DNA from 4 places in the Sporosarcina sp. NCCP-2331 genome. Region 3 is predicted to be linked to each of the others. Evidence: riboswitches for the same ligand, from Rfam matches in the RefSeq annotation. Region 3 holds a riboswitch; each other region holds the start of a gene.
What was found. A riboswitch is a leader RNA that binds a small molecule or an ion and turns the genes downstream of it on or off. The one in region 3 is predicted to bind thiamine pyrophosphate.

Region 1 (5,739 bases), on a different contig from region 3:
ATAGTGAGTAGTATAATAATACGTCCTCGCTGCACCCATCTGATACTGCTTGGCTTCCATGGCAACCGCAATGCGCTGCGCACGGCGGATACTCTCTGCAAACAGGGGAACGGTGTACATCTGCAGACGTTCGTAAACGCCTTTAACACCTCTCGAAAATTGGATATTCCGCACTTTCAACGCATTCCTGCGAATCTGAAGTTCTTCCGTTACGGCAGGGATCAGCCGGAATGACGCGATAAAGCTGTATGCATATTTTGACGGCAGCCGAAATTGCTGCATCATCGCGTAGAAAAACAGCACAGGCTGAATCGTCAGCAGAAATGTGAAGCCGACAAATCCGAATGACAGCGACTTACTGCCGAGCAGCAGACCGTGCTGTATGCTCTCTTCAGAAATCTTGATTAAATACCACTGCCATAGCACTGTATCTCCTTTACCGAACAGGATCAGTGTCAGTGCGGAAGACAGGAATGAAATCAGCAGCGGAATCGACAGCAGGGCGAGCTTCCTGATGGAATAGCCGCTGAATAGATAGAAAAACACTCCATAAAAAACAGCTTGCCAGACAGCGAACGGGAAATTTTGATTAAAGAGCGTGATTAGTAATAGTGCAAAGAACACGACAAATTTCAGCGCAGGATTCACTTGAAACAGCCATGTTTTGCGCTCAGGCGTGAACCATGCGAGCATTCCGGTCACCTCCCGCAGAATCCGTGTGCACTATGCCGTCAGCTACTGTCCAGACTGATGTAGCAAAGTGTTCAACAATCTCCATATCATGCGTCACCATTAGAATCGTGACACCTTCCGTCCGCAGCTGCTCGAGTTTTTCAAGTATCGCGAACGTATTGCGGGCGTCCTGTCCGAAAGTTGGTTCGTCCAGCAACACAATATCAGTTCCGGGAGTGAGCGCTGTTGCTACACTAAGCCGGCGTTTCTGACCTGTTGAGAGCTGGTAGGGGTGGCGGCCGGCTGAATCCGGCAAGTTAAACAAGTGCATCAGTTCTTTGGCATACGCTTCCGCCTGATCCTTTGGCATGCCGTGTAATGAAACGGTCAATTCCTCTGCAATCGAGTTCGTGACAAATTGCAGCTCGGGATTTTGAAAGACGAGGGACAGGCCTTTTGGAAGATGCCGTTTCTTCTTTTTCTGGATAACAGGCTCGCCGTTTACTTCATAAATACCTTCTGTTCGCAGCAGTTGCATAAGTGACAGCAGCAGAGTACTTTTACCTGTACCGTTTTCACCTGTAATCGTGATCCAGTCCCCTGACTTCACCTCTGCGCATTCTGCCTGGATTTTTGGTGTGTTTCCGCGAAAACCGGTAAAGTCTTTCAACCGAATTTTATTAGAAGAACCGACGGGCTTGCGGTTGTGCATCATCGAGCGGAAACTATTCAGTTCCAGATACTCTTTCCACACGCCCGGATACCAGATGCCATAGCGCTTCAATTCTTTCTGATAATCAGCGAAAATAGCCGCCGGCGGACCTTCTGCGATGATAGCTCCATTGTCGCTAAACAGCACAACGCGGTCTACCCAGTCGGCAATCAAATCAATTTTATGTTCTACAATGATCACCGTTTTATCAGCTGTAGCCTGCTTAATGGAAGACCAGATCTGCTCCGTACCATCGGGGTCCAAAAGGGCAGACGGTTCATCAAGAAACAGGACATCGGGCTCCAGCAGAAGTACAGAAGCCAGCGCCAGACGCTGTTTCATGCCCTGCGACATTTCGTTGATTGGCGAATGTGATGTGTTCAGCTGCAGATCTACACGCTTTAACGCTTCTTCAATCAAAGGTGCCATTTTATCCCGCGGGGCTTGCAAATTCTCCAGCACAAATGCCAGTTCTTCATCTGCATACGTCATGCAGAATTGCGTATCAGGATCTTGGAAGACGAATCCCCAAGATTCAGGCAGTACAATTTGGTCTGCTTTCATTGGCAGCTCAATGGAATTGGGAATGATGCCGCTCAGTACTTGAAGCAGTGTCGATTTTCCACAGCCGCTTGGTCCGAGCAGCAGAACTTTTTCACCCCGCTGCACAGAAAACGAGAAATCTTTGAAAACTAATGAATCCTCACCCGGAAATTTCAGACGCAGATTGGTGACGCCGGCCGGGCATTGTTTCGAATGAACCATCTTCATGTTACCGGTCCAGCATCGAGTATTCTTTTTTATCAACGGGACGGATTAAAGATGTCACACCTGTTTTTTCAAGAGCGCGGACAATCAGTACAGCAAATATGCCGGTGAAGATAAATGCGCTGATCGCACGCAGCCCATATTTCACAATAAGAGCCCAAGTTTCAAGCGCGGCATAACCGTACACCAAATCAAGTGTGAAGCTGGCAGCACAGGAAGCAACACCTGCAAGTCCTGCAACCAGCATGGAAAATCGTTTGTAGCGGGCTGCCGCAAATACTAATTCAGCTGCCAGCCCCTGTACAAACCCGTACATTAATACTTCAATGCCATGGCCTGCAAACGCCGATAAACTTGCACCTGCAATACTTGCAATCAATGCGGTGCCGGGCTTGCGGATGAGCAGGTAGGCGAAGGGACCCACCATGAACCACATTCCATAGATCAGCTGACGGGCAACCGGCATGATTGGTTTGACTACAGTGTATAGGTCATCCCAGAATTTCATGAGGATGCCGAAGACCACGCCGATCATGATGGTGATCAGCAAATCTGTAAACTTTAATTTCTTCAATAAATTCCACTCCTTTTATTTTTGCCTAAACAAAAAGCCGTCTGAAAGAGCAGACAGCCGAGGAGGGAAATTCATCCCGATTATTCCATCGAACACGCTCTCTACGCTGGCATTACCCAGATCAGATTCACGGTCAGCAGCGGTTTCATCTGCTATCTCAGCCTGATTCACTCAAGCACCCGTACGGACAATTATGTTAGCAATGCTAGTATACAGCAGACAGATTTGTCTGGCAACCTGTCAATGATCAGAGCAAGATGTTACTGCAGAACATGGGTGCGCTGGTATAATAGAAGAAAAGACGGCGCTGGAAGAGTTAGTTACTAGTGATTAATTGACAGTGAAGGAGTTTTCCAATGAATAAACAGATAGCCTTTATAGATGTGGAAACGACGGGTATGAGTGCGGAAGGCAGTGAAGTGATTGAACTCGGAGTCATGCTCGGTGAATTTGAAAACAACAGGATTGTCCGTGTGACAGACGAGTATTGCGAGTTTCAGGAGCCGTTTTATTCGATACCTTCGACAATTACGAGAATTACAGGGATCCATGATCAGATGGTGAGAGGGAAGTCGCTTGATATGAATAAAATCATATCAATTTTAAGCCAGGCAGATGGGATCGTGGCGCATAATGCTGCATTTGACAGGGGGTTCGTCAGCCGGCTGCTGCCCGAAACGCTTGATATGGACTGGTATTGTTCCGTCCGGCAGATCAGATGGAAAGATTATGGTTTTGAAAACGGCAAACTGCAGCAGCTGCTGAACGCACATCGGATTGACGTGAAGCAGGCGCACAGAGCGCTGGATGATGCGAAAAACCTTGCAGTGTTGTTGAATCATTCACATTCGAAACTGGCGGAAGACGCGACGTTCATTTCATATTTAATGGAGAAGAATCCGCTGAAAAAGCCGGCTGGACTACGCAGATAACTAATGAGAGCCGCCCGTAAAGTCATTTTTAATTGGCTTTGCGGGCGGCTCTCTTTGCGTTACGGACACTTAGATTACTCTATGATCATCCGTTGTGTTTTAAAGGAGGGGCTGGGTAATAGTACCTTAAAGGGAAAAGAATGCTGTCAGTGTAAATGCGTAGGATGTGAGTGTTGGAATGAATCTTGAAAGGCAATTAGAAAAGCGCCTGTTCTGAAGGTTACAGAACAGGCGCTTTTAAGATTTGAAATAATTACAGTTTAAACTGTCGGACAAGATTATTCAGTTCTTCTGCCAACGCTGCCAAGTCACCCGAACTTTTTGCGACTTCTTCCATCGCGCTGCTTGCCTGCTCGGAAGAAGCGGATGTCTCTTGTACTCCAGCTGCGGATTCTTCTGTGATGGCAGCAATTTCTTCGATAGAACTGCTCATTTCTTCACTGTTCGTCGAAATAGCCTGCAGATCTTGTGCCATACCGCGGATTCGTTCAGTCATTGCTGTTACGGCCTCATTGATTTTCTGGAAGGTTTCTCCTGTTCGCTCGATTTGGCCCGTTCCTTCCTCGACTTCTTTATAACCCATTTGAAGCGAATCTGTCACCATACTGGACTCGCTTTGAATCCGACGGACGATATCGGTAATGGTCGTTACGGAAGCGGAAGACTGCTCAGCGAGTTTCCGGACTTCATCAGCCACGACTGCAAATCCCTTGCCGTGCTCGCCGGCTCGCGCAGCTTCAATTGCTGCATTCAAGGCGAGCAGATTGGTCTGTGCCGCAATGTCTTGGATGACGGAGACGAGTTCCGAAATCTGTTGGGTATGCTGATCCAGCCCCTCTACTTTCAGGACAGCTTCATGCACCATCTTATCGATCAATCCCATCTGTTTGGAAGAGGAATTCATCAATTCGCTGCCTTCAACCGTCATTCCCAAAATTTCATCAGAAGACTGCTGAATGAAACGTCCGCTTTCATTGGCACCAGCGACTTTCAGCACAAAAGATTCCATATTGCTTGACAGGCTGGACGCATTGTCTGCCTGCGACTCAGTACCGTGTGCCAAATCTTCCATCGTCGTGGCAATTTGCTCCGTGCCGGCTTTCACTTCATTAGCTGACTGGGTCAGCTCCTCGCTCTGTGTAGAAACAGTGGAGGATACATGCCCGATTTCGTCGAGCAGATGATGAGTGCTTCTGTTCATCTCATTCGTAGAGGCAATTAGCTGTCCAATTTCATCCCGAAGATGAGTCTCAAGCGGTTCGCCGGTCAAATCGCCGTCTGCCAGCCGCTTCATGCGGTCGTTGACGATTCCAAGCGGCCGGGTAATTGAATTCGATGTGACGAGCGCGGCGGCAATGCTCAGCAGTATCACCAGTATAATCACACTGGTTACTACAATGGCAGTTGTTTTACCGCCTGCCAGCATCTCTTTTTCCAGTTCAATGATGAATTGCTCCCGGTTACTGGCAGTCTCTTCATAGGCGCCCATCAAGGAGAGGGCTTCCTCATTTAATGCGAGCAGATTGACGCGGGCTTCCTCCTCATTGCCTCTCTTATACTCTGTAAATACATCATCCGTGATCGCTTCCCGCCATTTGACTGTGCGGTCCATCAGATCCATCGTCTCCTGGCTGGTACCGAGTTCACGAATGGCTTCTTGATCAGCTGCACTGTCCGCAGTATATTCATCAAATAAATCCTGATAGTGCTGCTCTCCTGTCAGGATGAAGCCTCTTGATGTAGCTATGCGGTTCGCCATATCTAGAGACAGCTGCTCATCTGCAATCAGCAGCGGCAGCTCCTTCTCCAAAATATTTTGTGTTAACTTATTGTTTTGCTGCAGGGTATATATCATATATGACCCGACCAGCACGATTAATAGAACGACCACCGAAAAACCAAACAGCAACTTCCCCCGAATACTTTTGAAAGTACCCATTTTTCCACTCTCCTGACTGACAATTAATGATCATCGGATTTTCATGAGTTATATGTAATAAGAATGAGTGTTCAGTGAAAATATGAAACTACCGATGAAAGTAGGTGCTTATAGTATAGCGCTTTTTCATAGTATTTACTAT
Region 2 (5,739 bases), on a different contig from region 3:
ACTTTCTGAGCGATGAATCGTCTGCCAGTCCGCATCGTCAAGCGACAGATAGATTTCATGATGAGGCGCATTGTTATGATAGCCCACCAAGTCAATATTTCCATCGCAGTCCAGATGGCCTTTCACCTCATAGTGAATCGGCGGTGAAGCAGTGAGCGGATTTCCTACATCATGGTTAATCTCAAAATTGATTTCTTTCGGCTCACCTTCAAGACGCTTAATTACAATTCCGTCCACTGATGCATGACCGTGGCGTTTATACCGCTTTAAATAGTTCAGCCCAATCGACGGACCGACTGATTTCGTGAATTGAAGCGGGCTTTCTTTGCCGTCAAACTGCCCTTCCATGTTCACCCGCGTCCGAAAACTCTTTCCTTCCGGGTCGAAATCACGGTCATCTCCAGTAAAATAAGGCAACGGCGAAAGCAGATTCGGATTTTTCAGGATATCTTCCTTCAGAAATGTGGTATAACGGAATTTCCATTGGTCCAACTGCTTTACCTTTTTCCGCTTTGCGACCGGCTGCAGTAATTGATCGCGGCGTTTCACGTGTACAGTAAACGTATAGACTTCCTTCGTCGGTTCGCTCTCCGGATTATTCGGTGTAACAGCGTCAAATACTTTCGCCGCAATCGACTTGCTGACATTCATTCGATGATTACTGTCAATCAACGGGCGTGTACCTGAAATGCTGTAGGTAACGGACTCAGATAAAGAGCATTCCCGGTCAATGAAGCGATTGTCTTCTACCGTCTGCAAATACTTGCCATTTCGGTAAATATCGAACTTCTTCACTCCTTTGATCCATTCCCAGGACAGTGCGATTTGTGAAGCGGCGGCAATAGTCGTGATGACGATCCGCTGCAAAGGATGCTCGCCTTCCATAGTCGGCGTCAGCGCGGAGGTCTGCATCACAATGACGTCCCTGACCTGATTATCCTCTACACGCTCAACTGTGTATTGAAACGGATGTCTCGGATCTAATTCTCCGTCTGTAAATTCCGCAGCTGTTCCTTCATATACTTGCTGCTCGTTTTTATAGACACGGTAATATCCTCCTGCATCACTCCAAGAAAAGGTCAGTTCATCTAACGAATGGGTCATACTTTGAATTTCAAATAAAGGTTTCATTTATCATCTGCTCCTTTTTATCTATTATGCATAAATCTTCTGTTTCACTTCAGACAATTATACATCTTCCGACTTAGTTGCCATGCCGTTTTTCTTGTGCTCAACCGATCATTTTATATTATTTATCCTTCACATTCCTGTCTGGTTTTATCCTTTATAAAATTTTATGATACAATTAATGTATCTGAATCATATTCACCACTAGGGGTGCTTTAATTTTTACGAGCTGAGATGCTGTCTGGCAAACCCTTGGAACCTGTTCTAGTACTTGCTAGCGGAGGGAAGTGGGTAGTTTTCATACCCTGCCCATCTTTGTATGGGTTTTTTGTATATATACCTTTATTGAGAGGAAGGGAAACATGAAGCTAATTCAACATCTTAGAAAAGAACAGCCGCTCGTTCATTGCATCACGAACTTTGTAGTGGCAAACTTTCAAGCAAATGGACTGCTCGCAATCGGTGCATCGCCTGTAATGGCGGATGCAATAGAAGAAGCTGAAGATATCGCAAAAATTGCTTCCTGCAGTATTTTGAATATCGGCACGCTGAAGCAGCAAACTGTCGATGCCATGATCCTCGCCGGCAACAGTGCAAGAACAGCCGGAAATCCTGTCGTGCTTGATCCTGTCGGTGCTGGAGCTACAGCGTTTCGAAAAGCAAGCGTTCTCAAAGTGCTGGCTGCAGTTGATGTCACCCTCATCCGCTGCAATGCCGGCGAACTCGCAGCCATAGCCGATGTCCCATGGAAAGCGAAAGGCGTAGATGCGGGAGAAGGCAGCGCAGATATAGAAGCAATCGCGAAAAAGGTTGCCATCGGCCACAGTTGTTTAGTTGCTGTGTCAGGTCAAACAGATATCGTTACGGACGGTCATCGTTCATTGTTTATTGAAGGCGGACATCCTTCTATGACTGAGATCACTGGAACAGGCTGTCTGCTAAGCTCAGTAGTTGGTGCTTTCCTGGCAGTAGGAAGCGAATCGCCGCTGGAAGCAGCTGCTGATGCGCTTTCATTTTATAAACGGGCAGGCGAAGTTTCAGCCGGTATTTCAGCAGGACCCGGCGATTTCGCAGTAAATTTCTTAAACACATTACATACACTGGATCGGGACCATAACACGTTTTTAGTGTAACTAGGAGTAAGGGGGTTTTTTCATTGACGGTAAATGTAGCATTGACTATTGCGGGATCAGACAGCGGAGGCGGCGCCGGTATCCAGGCAGATTTGAAAACATTTCAAGAACTTGGTGTGTTCGGCACTTCTGTTCTGACGGCTGTAACTGCACAAAACACTCATGGCGTTCACGGTGTCTATCCTGTGCCGACGGACGGCGTCACAGCCCAGATACGTGCTGTCTTGGATGATTTTGATGTAAAAGCATGTAAAACAGGGATGCTGTTTTCAGCTGAAATTATCATTGCTGTTGCTGCTGTATTGAAGGAATATCCACCTTTCCCTCTTATAATCGATCCTGTTATGATCGCAAAAGGCGGTCATTCGTTATTGCAGCAAGAAGCAATCCAAGCAATGAAAGATCATCTAATACCGATGGCTGCAATCATCACACCCAATATTCCAGAAGCAGAAGTATTCACGAAAATGAAAATTGTCAGCGATGAAGACATTCAGCATGCTGCACAGAAAATCATTAGTATGGGGGCACATGCGGTCATTTTAAAAGGCGGTCATCGCTGCGACGTACTCGAAGCAAAGGATTACTACCTTGATTGTGAAGGACAATCTTTTACAATGACGACTCCTTGGGTACAGACGAAAGACACCCACGGGACCGGCTGTACATTTGCGGCAGCCTTAGCCGGATTTATCGCAAAGGGCTATTCTATGACTGATGCAGTTGCAGAAGCAAAACAATTTATCCAGGCTGCTATTGAACACGGCTTACGCCTGGGTTCTGGTCATGGACCGACAAATCACTGGGCTTACGGTCAGCTGAAAAAGGGGATGCACTAAATGCGCAGGGCAGACGTGCGGACAGCGATGGGTCTGTATTTTATTATGGGTACCCCGAATGTACACAATCAGGAGCCACTGGCTGTTTTAGAGGCTGCCCTCCGCGGCGGGATTACTTGCTTCCAGCTGCGTGAAAAGGGAGAAAATGCGTTGCAGGGAGATGCGCTGCTTGGATTTGCAAAAAAGTGTCAGGCATTGTGCCGGCTTTACCGCGTTCCTTTCATTATCAATGATGACGTCAATCTTGCGTTAGCCCTTAATGTTGACGGTGTCCATGTAGGGCAGGACGATGAACAGGCGGCTCTTGTGCGCAAGCGCATCGGTCCTGATAAATGGCTCGGCGTCTCTGCCCACAATCTGGATGAAATGAAGCTTGCTGAAGCAATCGGAGCTGACTATGTTGGAATCGGCCCGGTTTATCCGACTGCGACGAAATTAGATGCTTCCGTTGTTGTAGGCCCCGAATTGATTGGAGAAATGCGCAGTGCTTTTCCTGACATGCCGATTGTAGGAATCGGCGGCATTTCCTTGGCTAACCTCATCCCCGCCTTGCATGCCGGCGCAGACGGCGTGGCGGTCATCTCAGCCATCGCTTCCGCTGAAAACCCTCAGGAAGCAGCAAAGTCTTTTTCTAAAGAAATTACATTAATTCTAAATAAATGAGGTTGCGATGAATACAAGAAAAATGGTTTTTATGACGATGTTTGCGGCAATTGCTGTTGCCGGCTCTGCCTTTGTTTCATTTCCGGCGGGAATAGCGAGAGCCTATCCTATTCAGCATGCCGTCAACGTAATCGTGGCAATCGTCATGGGGCCGGGCGCAGCGGTGCTAGTGGCCTTTGTGACTGGATTGGTGCGAATCCTGACAGGAACCGGTTCTTTGCTGGCGCTTCCCGGCGGAATGATCGGTGCACTGTTAGCCGGGCTGTTTTATCAGAGGTACAAACGGAATTGGACAGCCGGCATAGGTGAAATAATCGGCACAGGCTTTATCGCACCTGTGTTTGCCGTACCTTATGCAAAGATTCTGATGGGTACGACTGTTACAGCTTTCTTCTTCTTGCCTCCGTTTCTCGTGTCGACAGTAAGCGGTTCCGTTATCGGCCTTTTACTGGTACCAAGACTGCTGAAGCTGAAGTTATTTCAGGATTTACACTGAATTTTAGCGAGATATGGGGAATTGATGAAAACTCTGCGAGGCTATGAGCGTCCATAGCAGGTTTATGATCGTGCATTGAGTTGCTATGATCGGACGGCTAGTGACTAGGAGCGCCCGTCAGCCTCGTTTGATCGGCTGGAAAACGTCTATGATCATTCATTGACATGCTATGAGCAACTATAGTAAATACCATTTCATTTTAAAAAGCGGTTCAGAAAGTTATGTAGCATAACTCTCTGAACCGCTGTTTTTGTCGATTTCCCGGGAAATAAAATCATTGTTTCCCGGCTTGATCATAATAGCTTTGCATTTCCTCTTCAGGCACCATATTTCCTCCTGTGCCCCAGACCAGATGCACGGCTTCTTCGGAATCTGCCTCTGGGACGTGAGACTCTATAACCTTGACAGGACCTGTCATGCCTGCGAGCGCAGATGGTTCCAGCCAAATGTCTTCACTGTCTGCCAAGTTTTTCAATAACTTGAATAACGTATGATCTGCAACGCTGTAGCATCCGGCCAGGAAGGGTTCCATTGTTTTTCCGACGAATGCAGAAGCAGTGCCTACTGCCAGTCCGTCAGCCGCAGTTTTATTGTCCAAATGAAAATCGGCAACTGATACTTGATCATGCAGTCCCGTTGCCATTCCGATCATCATGCACGGCGAATGCGTCGGCTCGGCAAAGAAACAATGTACGTGGTCGCCGAGAGCCAGTTTTAAACCAAATGCGACTCCGCCGGGCCCTCCGCCTACTCCGCAAGGCAAGTAAACAAAAAGCGGATGCTCTCGATCTACTTTGATATGCAGTGCTTTCAGCTGCGCGGCAACACGCTCGCCTGCGACTGCATAGCCCATAAAAAGATCAGTTGAATTTTCATCGTCTATAAAATGACAGAATGGATCTTCCTGCGCCTGGCGCCTTCCTTCTTCCACCGCTTTACTGTAGTCATCTTCGTACTCTATGACTTCAACACCCTTTGACCGCAATAAATCTTTCTTCCATTGCTTTGCATCTGAAGACATATGTACAGTTACATTAAAACCCAGCTTTGCACTCATGATGCCGATGCTCAGTCCTAGGTTCCCTGTCGATCCTACAGCTATTTTATGCTGCGCAAATAGACTTTTGAAGACCGGTTCGGCGAATTGCCGATAATCTTGCGTGTCATTTACTAATTGATGGTCAAGCGCCAGTGTTTCTGCATGTTTCAACACTTCGTAAATACCGCCGCGTGCTTTAATAGAACCTGAAATCGGCAGAGCATTATCCTGCTTCAGCATCAGCATACCGGCTATCTTCAACTTATACTGCTGCTCCAACATTCTTTTCATTGCAGGAATGGAAGTGAGGGGCGATTCAATGATGCCCCGATTAACAGCAGTGTCAGGAAATACTTTTTCCAGGTACGGAGCAAATCGTTCGAGTCTCTGACGTGCGTCTTCTACCTCTTCGCGTGTCAGAGACGTTTTCTCCATCGCCCT
Region 3 (5,739 bases):
CCGTGGCGCAATGAAGACGGGGAGCTGAACCATCTTCGTGTACGCCGTCTGAAAGATAAGCTTGGCGTGCGCGCAGTGCCTTCGGGCGAGGTGGAGTTTGAGGGAGCTGTCGCGTACGTCGTGGGAGATCCGGCAAGAGGGCTTGCTTATATGCTCGAAGCACTGAATCTGTCGCGTATTTGCAATGCCGTCGCTTCACTGGGCATCATGCGCAGAGCTTTACTTGAGTCCAATGCATATGCCAGCCGCAGAAACGCATTCGGACGGCGATTGACGGATTATCCGATGGTGCGCGATTCGCTTGGCAGGCTCCGTGCGAAACTGCATGCAGAAACGGTAACGGTATTTGATTTTATTAAGCTGTATGAGAATGTCACGAATGGCAAGGCGAGTGAGCGCGAACAGGTGCTGAACCGGCTTTTCATTGCGCTGATTAAGAAAGAAACGGCTGAGCAGTCGATTCATTTTTCGCATGAAGCGATTGAGATGCATGGAGGCAATGGTTATATCGAAGACTTTGTGACACCGCGTCTGTTGCGGGATGCACAGGTATTGACGGTATGGGAAGGCACGGCGAATATTCTGGCGCTGGAGCTGATTCGTTTAGTTTCGAAATATAACGTGCATGAATTATTTATTGAAGAAATGAAATCCCGTATTACGACGCTTGCCGACAATGAATGGAAGCAGGTGCTGGCGGCAGAGCTCGCTGATCAGCAAGAAGGACTCACGGCATTTGCAGGTTATGATCAGGCACTGCAGACGTTCGAAGCGAAAAATTGGATGAAACGGATGTCTGATCTGTATGAAAGTGTTGTGACGCTGGAGTGGGCGGATAAATACGGCGGGAAGTATGAAAAGCTGGCGGAAATATTTATGGAAAATACATGGAACTTGCGGAAGTCTGGCGGACCGATGAAAACGGTGGAGTATTTTGATGAAATGATGTGAAAAAAGACAGCAGGGCAGTCTGATGCTCTGCTGTCTTTTCCTGTATTCATCACGAGGGTCAGGTCCGATATTTCATCGTACAAATTTCGGACAACGGGATTTCATTAACAGTGGTATCTCCGGCGGGCTGGAAATGAACGGTTCGTGTGCTGCGGTTGAAATCTAAATAATAGCCGGTTCGTTTCGTATCTTTTGAATCAATCAGTGTGAGTATTACAGGCGTGCCCATCAGGAAATCGGTGATGATATGGACCAAATGCCGTTCTTCGTAACATTTCTTTTCTGGCCGGGAAACAGAGGGAGAGTCACAGCCGCTGCAAGGTCTGAATTTTCTGGATGCCATAAAAGTATGCACCTCCTTCATTTCTAGCTTATGTTGATATTTGAAGGAGAGCTGTGCCGTTTTGGCAGGGAAATTGCGTGCTATGAGCATTTGCGGAGGCTTCATGATCACTTGGCAGGGGAATATGATCACGTGCGGGGGCGCTATGAGCGCTTGGCGCATTGCTATGATCACGCGGCCGGATCCATGAGCGTTTGAAGGGTGTCCATGAGCATCGCTGAACTATTCGGGTTAAAATGACGGCAGTTTTATTTACGCATCGTGTGTGCTGAGGAAATTAGATATTTGCCTTGCACGCAGCATAACCAACCGCACCAAAAAAGCCGTTTGCCGCACCAAAACGCTCCTGAAGCGCGCCAAAAACAGTGACTGCCGCACATTTACGCCTTTGCGCCGCTCCAAACCGCCGTCCGAACGCGCCAAACAGGCCGACCACCGCACCATTGCCAAAAAGTCACTCCAAAAATTCCGCCAATGAAAAAGGCTGTCCTGGAAGAGCCAGACGATCATGACTCTTCCGGAACAGCCGGGTAATACTTTTACTTTTAATCCATCACCAATCCTCCATCGACCACAAGGTTCTGTCCTGTGATCGCACGGCTTGCGGGGGAAGCGAAGAATACTACGACGTCCGCCACTTCTTCGGGAGTCACAACGCGGTCGATCGGTGTGCTGGCTTTAATGATGTCGAAAACCGCATCCGGCGTGGCGGCGCTTGCGTCTGTTTTCAATAATAACCCGCCGGATACCATGTTGACCGTGATGCCGTCCGGTCCGAGTTCTTTTGCCATACTTCGTGTCATACCGAGGAGTGCTGCTTTGCTTGTGTTGTAATCGTGATAGGGAACTACCGGGTTTTGTACGAGATTTGTTCCGATGTTGATGATGCGTCCGAATTTCTGCTCATTCATTCCGTCCCTGACCGCCTGAAGCGTATGTAATGTTGCGCCGACAGAGCCTTCGAGCTGCTTCAAGTAATCCTGCCAGTCGATTGTATCGAGCTTTTCACGGTCATCTCCGTTGAATGAAAAGTCGATCAATGCATTGTTGACAACTGTTGTAATCGGCTTTCCGAAATGCGCCTTTGCCTCTTCGGCGAGCGACTGCAGTTCCTCTGGATTCCGTACATCCGCTTTCAGTGCGATCGCGCGGTCTGCACCGATTTCATTGACGACCTTCTGAGCTTTCTCTTCACTTTGGAAATAGTTCACTACAACTTTGGCTCCCGCTGCGCCGAATGCTTTCACGGTGGCCGCGCCCAAACCTCTGCTTGCTCCTGTTACTAATACGACCTGATCTTTTAATTCCAATGAATACAGCTCCCTTTTACATAACTTCATAGAAAAAGACCCCTGGGAGTCAGAGGCCGTTTAGAAAACGCCACTTCCCTCCGCCGGTGTTAACCGAATCAGGTTCAAAGGGTCGGAATAAATTCCTCTCAGCCAATCGGCGCCCCTAGTGATCTTTATATATATGTGTCTAGTAAGTATAGCATAATGGTAATATTCTGTGTTTAGCCGACTCTCTTAAAATGTAATTACACCAAGAGCCATCGTGATGAGGAACAAAACAATGCTGAATCCCCACATAATCAGGAATGAGTAACGAATATGTTTCCCCATCTCAAGACCCGCCAGCCCAAGTGCAAGCCAAAGGGCCGGAGAGAACGGGCTGACGAATGTTCCGATGATGTTTCCGACGATCAGCGCATAAGCAGCGGAAATCGAAGGGACACCAAATCCGGAAACAACTTGTTCCACGATTGGCAATAAAGCGAAATAATAAGCATCGGTACTCAACAATAAATCGAATGGAACGCCGAAGAATCCGATGATGATGTGTAAATAGGGCACGATGAATGCCGGTAGAATTTTTACTAGATCAGTAGCGATGGAATCCAGCATGTTGGCGCCGTTCAAGATACCTAAGAATGATCCGGCAGCCAAGATGATTGCAGCCATCAGCAAGGCATTCGGCGCATGTGCTTTGATCCGCTCCATCTGCTCAGTTACAGACCGGTAGTTCAAAGGCAGTGCAATACTGAAACCTATCATGAAGATAAAGCCGGCGGGAACTTTCCCCCAGACGAGCAGTCCGATGACTGTTACGGCAATAATGACGTTCAGCCACAGCATTTTCGGACGCTGCAGAGAATTAACAGTTTGTAGGGATTCCTCCTCGACATCGTCTTCTGTGAAATCCTCTTCTGCTCCATTGGCGAGGCGTTTCGCGATTCGGCGGTTTTCGCGCATACCTAGGACAAAAGCAACCGCGACTAACAGCAATAGACCGATGACCTGAATTTTAATCAGCGGGCGCCAGAGCTCCGTTACATCGACACCCAGTACAGCTGCCGCACGGCCAAGCGGACCGCCCCATGGCACCATATTGACAATACTTGCGGATGTACCCACGAGCAGCAGAAGTAAATAGGGACTCATTTTCAAACGTTTATAAAGTGGGAGCAATGCCGGAATCGTAATCAAGAACGTTGAGGCGCCTGAACCGTCCAGCTGCGCGATTGCTGCGATCACAACAGTTGCCATTGAAACTGCAATAACATTTCCTCGCGAAATAAAGATCATTGTATTGATTAGCGGATCGAAAACGCCGGCATCCTGCATGATTCCAAAAAACAGAATAGCGAAGATGAACATAATGACGACACTAGTGACCGAGTCGATTCCGCTTCCGAAGAACTCTCCAATTTCTTTAAAGTTATATCCGGCAAAGAAAGCACCGAAGATCGGCACGATGACCAGTCCGACAATCGGTGTGATCCGGCCGCTGATTAGCAAAGCGACAATAATAAAGATGGTTAATAATCCAATAATACTTAACATAGCGTTTCCTCCTTATAAGAACAAGTTTATAAAAGAAGTATGTAAGCGGATACATTAAGCGTATCCAATGATTCCTTCTTAAGTTGTTCATACTGTAACACGGAAGAAAGGGGCTAAAAAGATTATGATTATAAGACCAATAGAGTTTATTCTATGCATTTTGTTCATTCTGCTCACGGCTGGAGCAGTCAGATTTTCAAATAGGTGCGCTCAGGTCTTCCGACGTCGCCGTAATGAAGCTGCGCTTTTGCCTTTTCGGCAGAAACCAGAAATTCCAAATAGCGTCTGGCGGTGGAACGGCTGACCCCGGCTGCCTGTCCGACGTCAATCGCATTCATGCCGTCTGCTGAACTGCTCGTCAGAACATCTTCAATTCGTTCCAAAGTTAACTGATCAATCCCTTTAGGCAAACCATCAGGTGCGGCGGCTGTTGAAGGACTGACATCGATTCCGTATAACAGGCGGTCCAGATCTTCCTGATTGACCTCCTCTTTTGAAGCCAATAAAATTTTGCGTGCCCGGTAGCGTGTAAATGTTTTATGAAATCGGTCAAAGTCGACAGGTTTCAGTAAATAATCGACCACGCCGCCATGCAGAGCTTCTTCCACAGTCGCTGTCTCTTTTGCCGCAGTCACAAATACGATATCAATAGCAGGGAAGTCGCTGCGGAGACGCCGAAATAATTCAAGCCCCGGACTGTCCGGAATATACACATCCAATAAAATCAGATCAGGCAACTGCTCTGTCTGCTGTAAAAAAGTGAGGCTTTCTTCTGCAGTTTTCATTTCCGCGAGTACTTGAAAACCGGTGATCTGTTCAATAAGCTGCCGATTAATTTGCGCCACCCGAAAATCATCCTCAACAATCAGTACTCGAATTGTCTTTATCATATCAAACCATCCTTTATTCAGTAATTTTTGGAATAGTCACGACAAAACAAGTGCCTCCAAGTTCGCTCGGTTCAATAGACAGCTGACCGTTTACTGCATCGACAGCCTGTTTTGTCAGTGCGAGGCCGAAACCTCTGCCAGAGCCAGTTTTTGTTGAAGTTCCTTTTTTGAAAACATCATCCAGCAACGAACTTGCAATACCGGGTCCGGCATCGTCTATTTCGAACAGTATATCCTGTCCAATATCCGTAAAAAAGACAGATATTTCCCGGGAAATTGCTTTTTCATCATATACCGCGTCAAACGCATTATCCAGTAAATTTCCGACAGCAGTCAGCAAGGCCTGCCGGGTGCGGTCGGATAAAGGGGAATGCAAGCGGCTGCCAGGCTGTATCGTTACGTGAATTTGTATTTCGCTTGCCTGGTTTAATTTCCCGACAAGCAAACCGCTGACATAGGGGTCTTCCACTTCATTCAGCAAGGCATCCATCCATTCCTGCTGAATATTCATTTCCTCCTGAATGAAATCCAACACTTCTTCTTTCTTGCCTAAGCGCGTCAGTCCCATGATCGTATAGAGCTTGTTGGAGAACTCGTGAGTCTGTGAACGAAGCGCATCCGCATACTGCTGGATATGCGTCAGTTTCTTTGTCAGATTTTCGATTTCAGTTTTATTCCGGAAAGTGGCAACCGCACCCCAAACGTTGTTTTC
Region 4 (5,739 bases), on a different contig from region 3:
ACAAACGATGCGCATCACTGCCGCTTCCGCCATGCTCTTAGCGTTCGCAGTCATCCTTCACTTCACAGGATGGCGTGATGCCCGTCAAATCATATTGATTATGTCCACCATTTTAGCAGGAATGCCCATCGCCATCAAAGCTTTCAAAGCAATTCGGATGAAAGCCTTCAGCATTGAACTGCTCGTTACCATCGCTGTCATCGGTGCATTATTCATTGGAGAATATGTAGAATCCGCAGCCGTAACCTTTCTGTTCTTATTCGGTGCGATGCTCGAAATCCGAACAATGGAAAAAACGCGTTCATCCTTGAAAGCTCTTACCGATTTGGCACCGCTTGAAGCACATGTTGTCCGTGACGGAAAAACCTTTATTGTTCCAGTGGACGACATTGAAATCGGTGACCGGGTTGTCATCCGTTCAGGAGAAAAAGTTTCGGTCGACGGTCCGATTATTTCAGGAAACGCAACATTGAATGAAGCGGCCATCACAGGTGAATCAGTGCCTGCGAGCAAAATGCCGGATGATCAAGTGTTCAGCGGGACCATCGTCGAACAAGGATATATAGAAGTGATCGCTGCACGAGTTGGCGATGACACGACTTTTGCCCGTATTATTGAACTCGTGGAAGAAGCGCAGGAATCCAAGTCAAAAACCGAAAAGTTTCTCGAACGCTTCGCTAATATCTACACACCGTCCATCGTGGTTTTATCCGTACTCGTCTATCTGTTCACTCGCAATATGGAAATGACTTTAACTTTCCTCGTCATCGCCTGTCCCGGCGCGCTTGTCATTTCTGCCCCCGTTTCAATTGTCGCGGGGATCGGCAACGGAGCCCGCAACGGAGTATTGGTCAAAGGCGGCGAAGTGATGGAACAGCTGGCGAAAATCGATACAGTTGTCTTCGATAAAACCGGCACATTGACAAAGGGACGTCCCGAAGTAACCGATGTGTGCGGATGGGGTATAGAGAATAAGGAGTTATTGCGTCTGACGGCCGAAGCGGAAATGATTTCCGAACACCATTTAGGTCAGACGATCGTTAAGGAAGCAAAGAAACGTGCCATTCGTTTGGTAAATCAACCAGAGGATGCAGAAGTGGTCAGGGGCAACGGAATATTGTCTACAATAGAAGGAAAGCGTTTGGCTGCCGGCAATCGCAAATTAATGGAAGCACAAGGCATATCCATTCCTTTTGACGTGGAAGAATATGCACTTAAACGCGAAAAAGCAGGAAATACGGCGATCTTTGTTAGTATTTCCCGGGAAATAGCAGGAATTATCTCGATTGCTGATCAAATACGTCCAGAAGCTGCCGAAGCGCTGGCTAAGTTGCGGAAAAATGGAATCAGCCAAATGATCATGCTGACAGGCGACAACCGACACACAGCACAGCTAGTCGGCGAGCAACTTGGCCTTGACGCTGTATATGCCGAACTATTACCCGAAGATAAGGTAGCAGCGGTCCAGCGTTTGAAAGAACAGGGTCACCATGTCGCAATGGCAGGCGACGGAATCAATGATGCCCCCGCTATCGCTACAGCGGACATCGGACTCGCCATGGGGGAAGGCGGCACAGATATTTCGATGGAGACGGCAGATATCGTCTTGATGGCAGACCGGCTCGATCAGTTCTCCCATGCTTATGCTTTAGCGAAAACCACTGTACGGAACATGAAGCAGAATACCTTCTTTGCGGTCGGCACCGTATTCCTCCTGTTGCTCGGTGTACTGCTCGGCAAGGTGTTCCTCTCTTCCGGCATGCTCGTCCATGAAGTGAGTGTACTTCTCGTCATCTTGAACGCGATCCGGTTAATACGCTATACTAGCGACAAACCAATGAAACAGAATAAAAGTGAGGTGATACCGAATGAACCAAGAATCACATTGTGAACTGGGCGCGAAAGAACATCATCATTCCTGCGTTGCGCTCGTCCCTCTCTTCAATCATTTGGATGAGCAACAGATGGACCAAATTGTCGAACTTGCCCACAGCGTGAACTACCCGCGCGGAGAAACGATTTACCATAGCGGCGACCGGTCTGAAGGCTTGTATATTTTGCATAAAGGGCGAATTAAGGTCTACCGTCTGTCAGAAAACGGCAAGGAACAGCTTGTCCGCATTCTAGAACCCGGGGATTTCACAGGGGAACTGTCTTTGTTCGATGCGAAACCGCATGACGCCTATGCGGAGACATTGGAAGGCGTTGAATTATGCATTATCCAGCGGGATGAAATGCAGCAGCTCCTGCAGACACACCCCGCTATTTCATTAAAGATGCTGACGGAATTCTCTTCCCGCCTCGCAGATACAGAACAGCGGGCCGCCCGAATCGCCATGGAATCAGCTGAAACCCGCCTTGCATTGTATTTAGCGGATCTGTCTGAAGAACAGCAGCAATTGACCGTCGAACTGCCGATGAGCCGAAAAGATCTTGCATCCCATCTTGGTACGACTCCTGAAACGATCAGCCGGAAATTAAGTGCATTCGAAGAACAAGGATGGATTCACCAGGCCAGTTCCAAAACCCTGGAAATCATCGACCTAGACTCTTTATTACTCGTTTAGCAGTCGGAAAATCGGCATACCTCTTTTCTTTCAATCTGGTAAGTGCTATGCTGTTAGTGAAAATCATAATCTTTTGACCATTAGGGGAATCCTTTACAAGGACTGAGAAAAGAGTGCGGCTCTGAAACCCTTATCACCTGAACAGGTTTGTACCTGCGGAGGGAAGTGGCAAGTGTTTTGGCGTATTCTCATGCATGCTGACACATCCAACCACTTTCCGATTCGGGAAGTGGTTTTTTCATTTGGAGGCGAACGGCAATGAAATTAATCGGGATTACGGATGATCGTCATTCTGTTGACGAATTGCTGCTCAAGCTGCGGCAGACAGAACCTTATATCAATGCATTCATTCTGCGGGAGAAGTCTAAGTCGGATGAACAGCTGGAAAAACTGATTTTCCGCCTCACCGCCAGCGGATTCCCGCCGGATAAATTAATTATGCATGCGCGTCCCAGCCTCGCGGAATCGCTGTCCATCTCCTGCCAGCTGACGGGTTTCGGCATGTCAGCGAATGATGTGCGGGCCGCTTTCCCTTCATTGAAATTCGGGTGTTCCGTCCATTCATTGGAGGAGGCGTGCAAAGCGCAGGCAGCAGGAGCGAATTGGCTGCTGTACGGTCATATTTATCCGACAGCTTCGAAAAAAGGACTGACTCCGCGGGGTACGGATGAGCTTTTTGAAATAGCTGCATCATGTTCTGTCCCCGTTTATGCAATCGGTGGAATTCAGCCGGTACATCTGCCATTTCTTAGAGAACATGGGGTCTGCGGCGCGGCAATCCTGTCTCCTCTCAGCAATCCGGATGCGGTGGACACAGTGAAAATGTATGTACATGCAAGGGATTTATAGAAAGGGAGAGATCATCATTGGATAAAACGATTGATTTAAACGGCAAGTCGTATTCGGTGGTTCCTGAAGTAGAAACGGTGCAGCAGTTATTAGAATATTTGAAGCTTAGCGACCGAATTTTAATCGTCGAGAAGAACAAAGAGATTTTGCAGAAGGATCATTATGGCGCACCAATCATGGACAGAGACCAAATTGAAATTATACATTTTGTAGGAGGCGGATGAGTATGTTACAAATCGCAGATAAGAAGTTTTCTTCACGTTTATTATTGGGAACAGGTAAATACCCTTCATTTGAGACACAGAAACAGGCAGTCGCGGTGTCGGAAGCTGATATTCTGACGTTCGCCGTGCGCCGGATGAATATTTTTGAAGCGTCACAGCCGAATTTCCTGGAGCAATTGGATTTGGACCGTTATACCCTGCTGCCGAATACAGCGGGGGCAAGCACAGCGGAAGAAGCAGTGCATATCGCAAAGCTCGCAAAAGCATCGGGGCTGTGCGATATGGTGAAAGTGGAAATCATCGGCTGCAGCCGCTCTCTGCTGCCGGATCCTGTCGAAACACTGCGTGCGTCGGAAATGCTGCTTGAAGAAGGATTCATTGTTCTTCCGTATACGTCTGACGATGTGGTGCTGGCAAGAAAGCTTTGCGAGCTCGGTGTACATGCCATCATGCCGGGCGCCGCGCCAATTGGCTCAGGTCATGGAATCCTGAATCCGTTGAATCTTTCTCTGATTATTGAACAGTCTAATGTGCCGGTCATTGTCGATGCGGGAATCGGTTCTCCTAAAGATGCAGCTTACGCGATGGAGCTTGGAGCGGACGGTGTGTTATTGAATACGGCCGTTTCCGAAGCGGCGGATCCTGTGAAGATGGCGCTGGCAATGAAATTGGCGATTGAAGCGGGACGTCTCGGCTACAGAGCGGGACGCATGCCGGTCAGGGATTACGGAGTCGCCAGCAGTCCGATGGAAGGGCTTGTGCCGAATTGAGCGGAAAATATTCACGGCAGGAGCTGTTCGCACCGATCGGCAAAGAAGGACAGGAACGGATCCGGGCAGCGAAAGTATTCATCCTAGGTGCAGGGGCGCTTGGTTCTTCGGGGGCCGAGATGCTCGTGCGCGCAGGGGTCGGTGAAGTAACGATTGTCGATCGCGACATTTTGGAGTGGACCAATCTGCACCGCCAGCAACTATACTCCGAAGAAGATGTGATTGCCCAATTGCCGAAAGCAGCGGCAGCGGAAAGACGGTTGCGCGCGATCAACAGCGACGTCAAAATTACCGGGATCGTAGCGGATGTCACGCCTCAGAATGTACTGGAATTATTCGAAGGACATGATTATGTGCTCGACGGAACCGACAATATCGAAACGCGCCTCCTCGCAAATGATGCCTGTCTGAAGCTGGGACTCCCCTTCTTCATGGGAGCCTGCGTCGGCAGTTACGGCCTGACATTTCCAATTGGTATTGCAGAAGATCAGCCCTGCCTGCACTGCCTGCTTGAAGCATTGCCTACGCAGTCGCTCACCTGTGATACCGTCGGCGTCGTCAGCCCGATTGTCGTGACGACAGCTGCACGGCAAGCGGCTGAATTGCTGAAATACGTGACGGGTGCTGAAATGAATCCCCGTCTGGAGTCAACCGATCTATGGACAGGAGAACGGTCGGCAATGAACGTCCGTAACTTGAAAAAATCTAAATGCCCCAGCTGTTCCCGGAAGCCTTCCTATCCGTTTTTATCCGCGACAGATATGGTGCATACAGCTGTGCTCTGCGGACGCAATACTGTGCAGCTGACCTGGCCGAAAAACCGTCAGATCGAACTGCCTGTTTTTGCGGAGACCATCCAGGGCACCGTATCAAAACTGGTGCAAAACCCATTCTTAGTTTCGTGCGAATACCATAATCACCGGCTTGTCCTGTTCCGCGACGGCCGGATGCTCGTCCATGGCACAAAAGATGTAACAGAAGCAAGAAAGATTGCCGCCGGGCTGCTCGGCTGACTTTTCATTGGTCATTGCTGAATTTCGCGTGATACACTGGCTATAAAAAAGGAGCCGGTTAAAATGAAGGAATTCAAAATCACCTATTTCTTTGATGAAATCCACTACATCAGGCGGTTTGTCCATTTGCATTCATTCGAAGAAGCCCGGCAGCTTGTGCAGGATGAACGCGGCGGCTACGTCTCATTCTGCGACAGCCGCGGCATCTATCACGTACTGGATACGCGCAATGTGCGTGTCGTGCAGATTTCCGAATACCACCGGACGGACAAGGGTGCCGGGAAAGAGATAGAATAAATTCGATCAGCATCTCAAC

Region 1: it holds a riboswitch for thiamine pyrophosphate, as region 3 does, so the genes downstream of both, NCCP2331_RS16270 (ECF transporter S component) here and NCCP2331_RS11230 (3-oxoacyl-ACP reductase) in region 3, are expected to answer to the same signal.
Region 2: it holds a riboswitch for thiamine pyrophosphate, as region 3 does, so the genes downstream of both, thiM (hydroxyethylthiazole kinase) here and NCCP2331_RS11230 (3-oxoacyl-ACP reductase) in region 3, are expected to answer to the same signal.
Region 4: it holds a riboswitch for thiamine pyrophosphate, as region 3 does, so the genes downstream of both, NCCP2331_RS02845 (thiamine phosphate synthase) here and NCCP2331_RS11230 (3-oxoacyl-ACP reductase) in region 3, are expected to answer to the same signal.

The regions. Positions count from the first base shown of each region.
Region 1 covers NZ_BRCD01000036.1:3,624-9,362, forward strand. The annotation lists gene NCCP2331_RS16260 (energy-coupling factor transporter transmembrane component T family protein) at 1-693, opposite strand, end outside; gene NCCP2331_RS16265 (ABC transporter ATP-binding protein) at 671-2,155, opposite strand; gene NCCP2331_RS16270 (ECF transporter S component) at 2,157-2,726, opposite strand; TPP riboswitch at 2,808-2,919, opposite strand; gene NCCP2331_RS16275 (exonuclease domain-containing protein) at 3,083-3,658, shown strand; gene NCCP2331_RS16280 (methyl-accepting chemotaxis protein) at 3,912-5,597, opposite strand.
Region 2 covers NZ_BRCD01000020.1:71,688-77,426, forward strand. The annotation lists gene NCCP2331_RS12470 (DUF3238 domain-containing protein) at 1-1,131, opposite strand, end outside; TPP riboswitch at 1,325-1,431, shown strand; gene thiM (hydroxyethylthiazole kinase) at 1,491-2,261, shown strand; gene thiD (bifunctional hydroxymethylpyrimidine kinase/phosphomethylpyrimidine kinase) at 2,285-3,100, shown strand; gene thiE (thiamine phosphate synthase) at 3,101-3,763, shown strand; gene thiW (energy coupling factor transporter S component ThiW) at 3,771-4,259, shown strand; gene NCCP2331_RS12495 (D-serine ammonia-lyase) at 4,534-5,739, opposite strand, start outside.
Region 3 covers NZ_BRCD01000017.1:69,583-75,321, reverse strand. The annotation lists gene NCCP2331_RS11240 (acyl-CoA dehydrogenase family protein) at 1-951, shown strand, start outside; gene NCCP2331_RS11235 (hypothetical protein) at 1,010-1,294, opposite strand; gene NCCP2331_RS11230 (3-oxoacyl-ACP reductase) at 1,840-2,604, opposite strand; TPP riboswitch at 2,663-2,761, opposite strand; gene NCCP2331_RS11225 (CitMHS family transporter) at 2,821-4,137, opposite strand; gene NCCP2331_RS11220 (response regulator) at 4,326-5,027, opposite strand; gene NCCP2331_RS11215 (ATP-binding protein) at 5,041-5,739, opposite strand, start outside.
Region 4 covers NZ_BRCD01000003.1:94,309-100,047, reverse strand. The annotation lists gene NCCP2331_RS02855 (heavy metal translocating P-type ATPase) at 1-1,891, shown strand, start outside; gene NCCP2331_RS02850 (Crp/Fnr family transcriptional regulator) at 1,869-2,567, shown strand; TPP riboswitch at 2,640-2,748, shown strand; gene NCCP2331_RS02845 (thiamine phosphate synthase) at 2,826-3,416, shown strand; gene thiS (sulfur carrier protein ThiS) at 3,434-3,640, shown strand; gene NCCP2331_RS02835 (thiazole synthase) at 3,637-4,410, shown strand; gene NCCP2331_RS02830 (ThiF family adenylyltransferase) at 4,407-5,423, shown strand; gene NCCP2331_RS02825 (hypothetical protein) at 5,487-5,720, shown strand.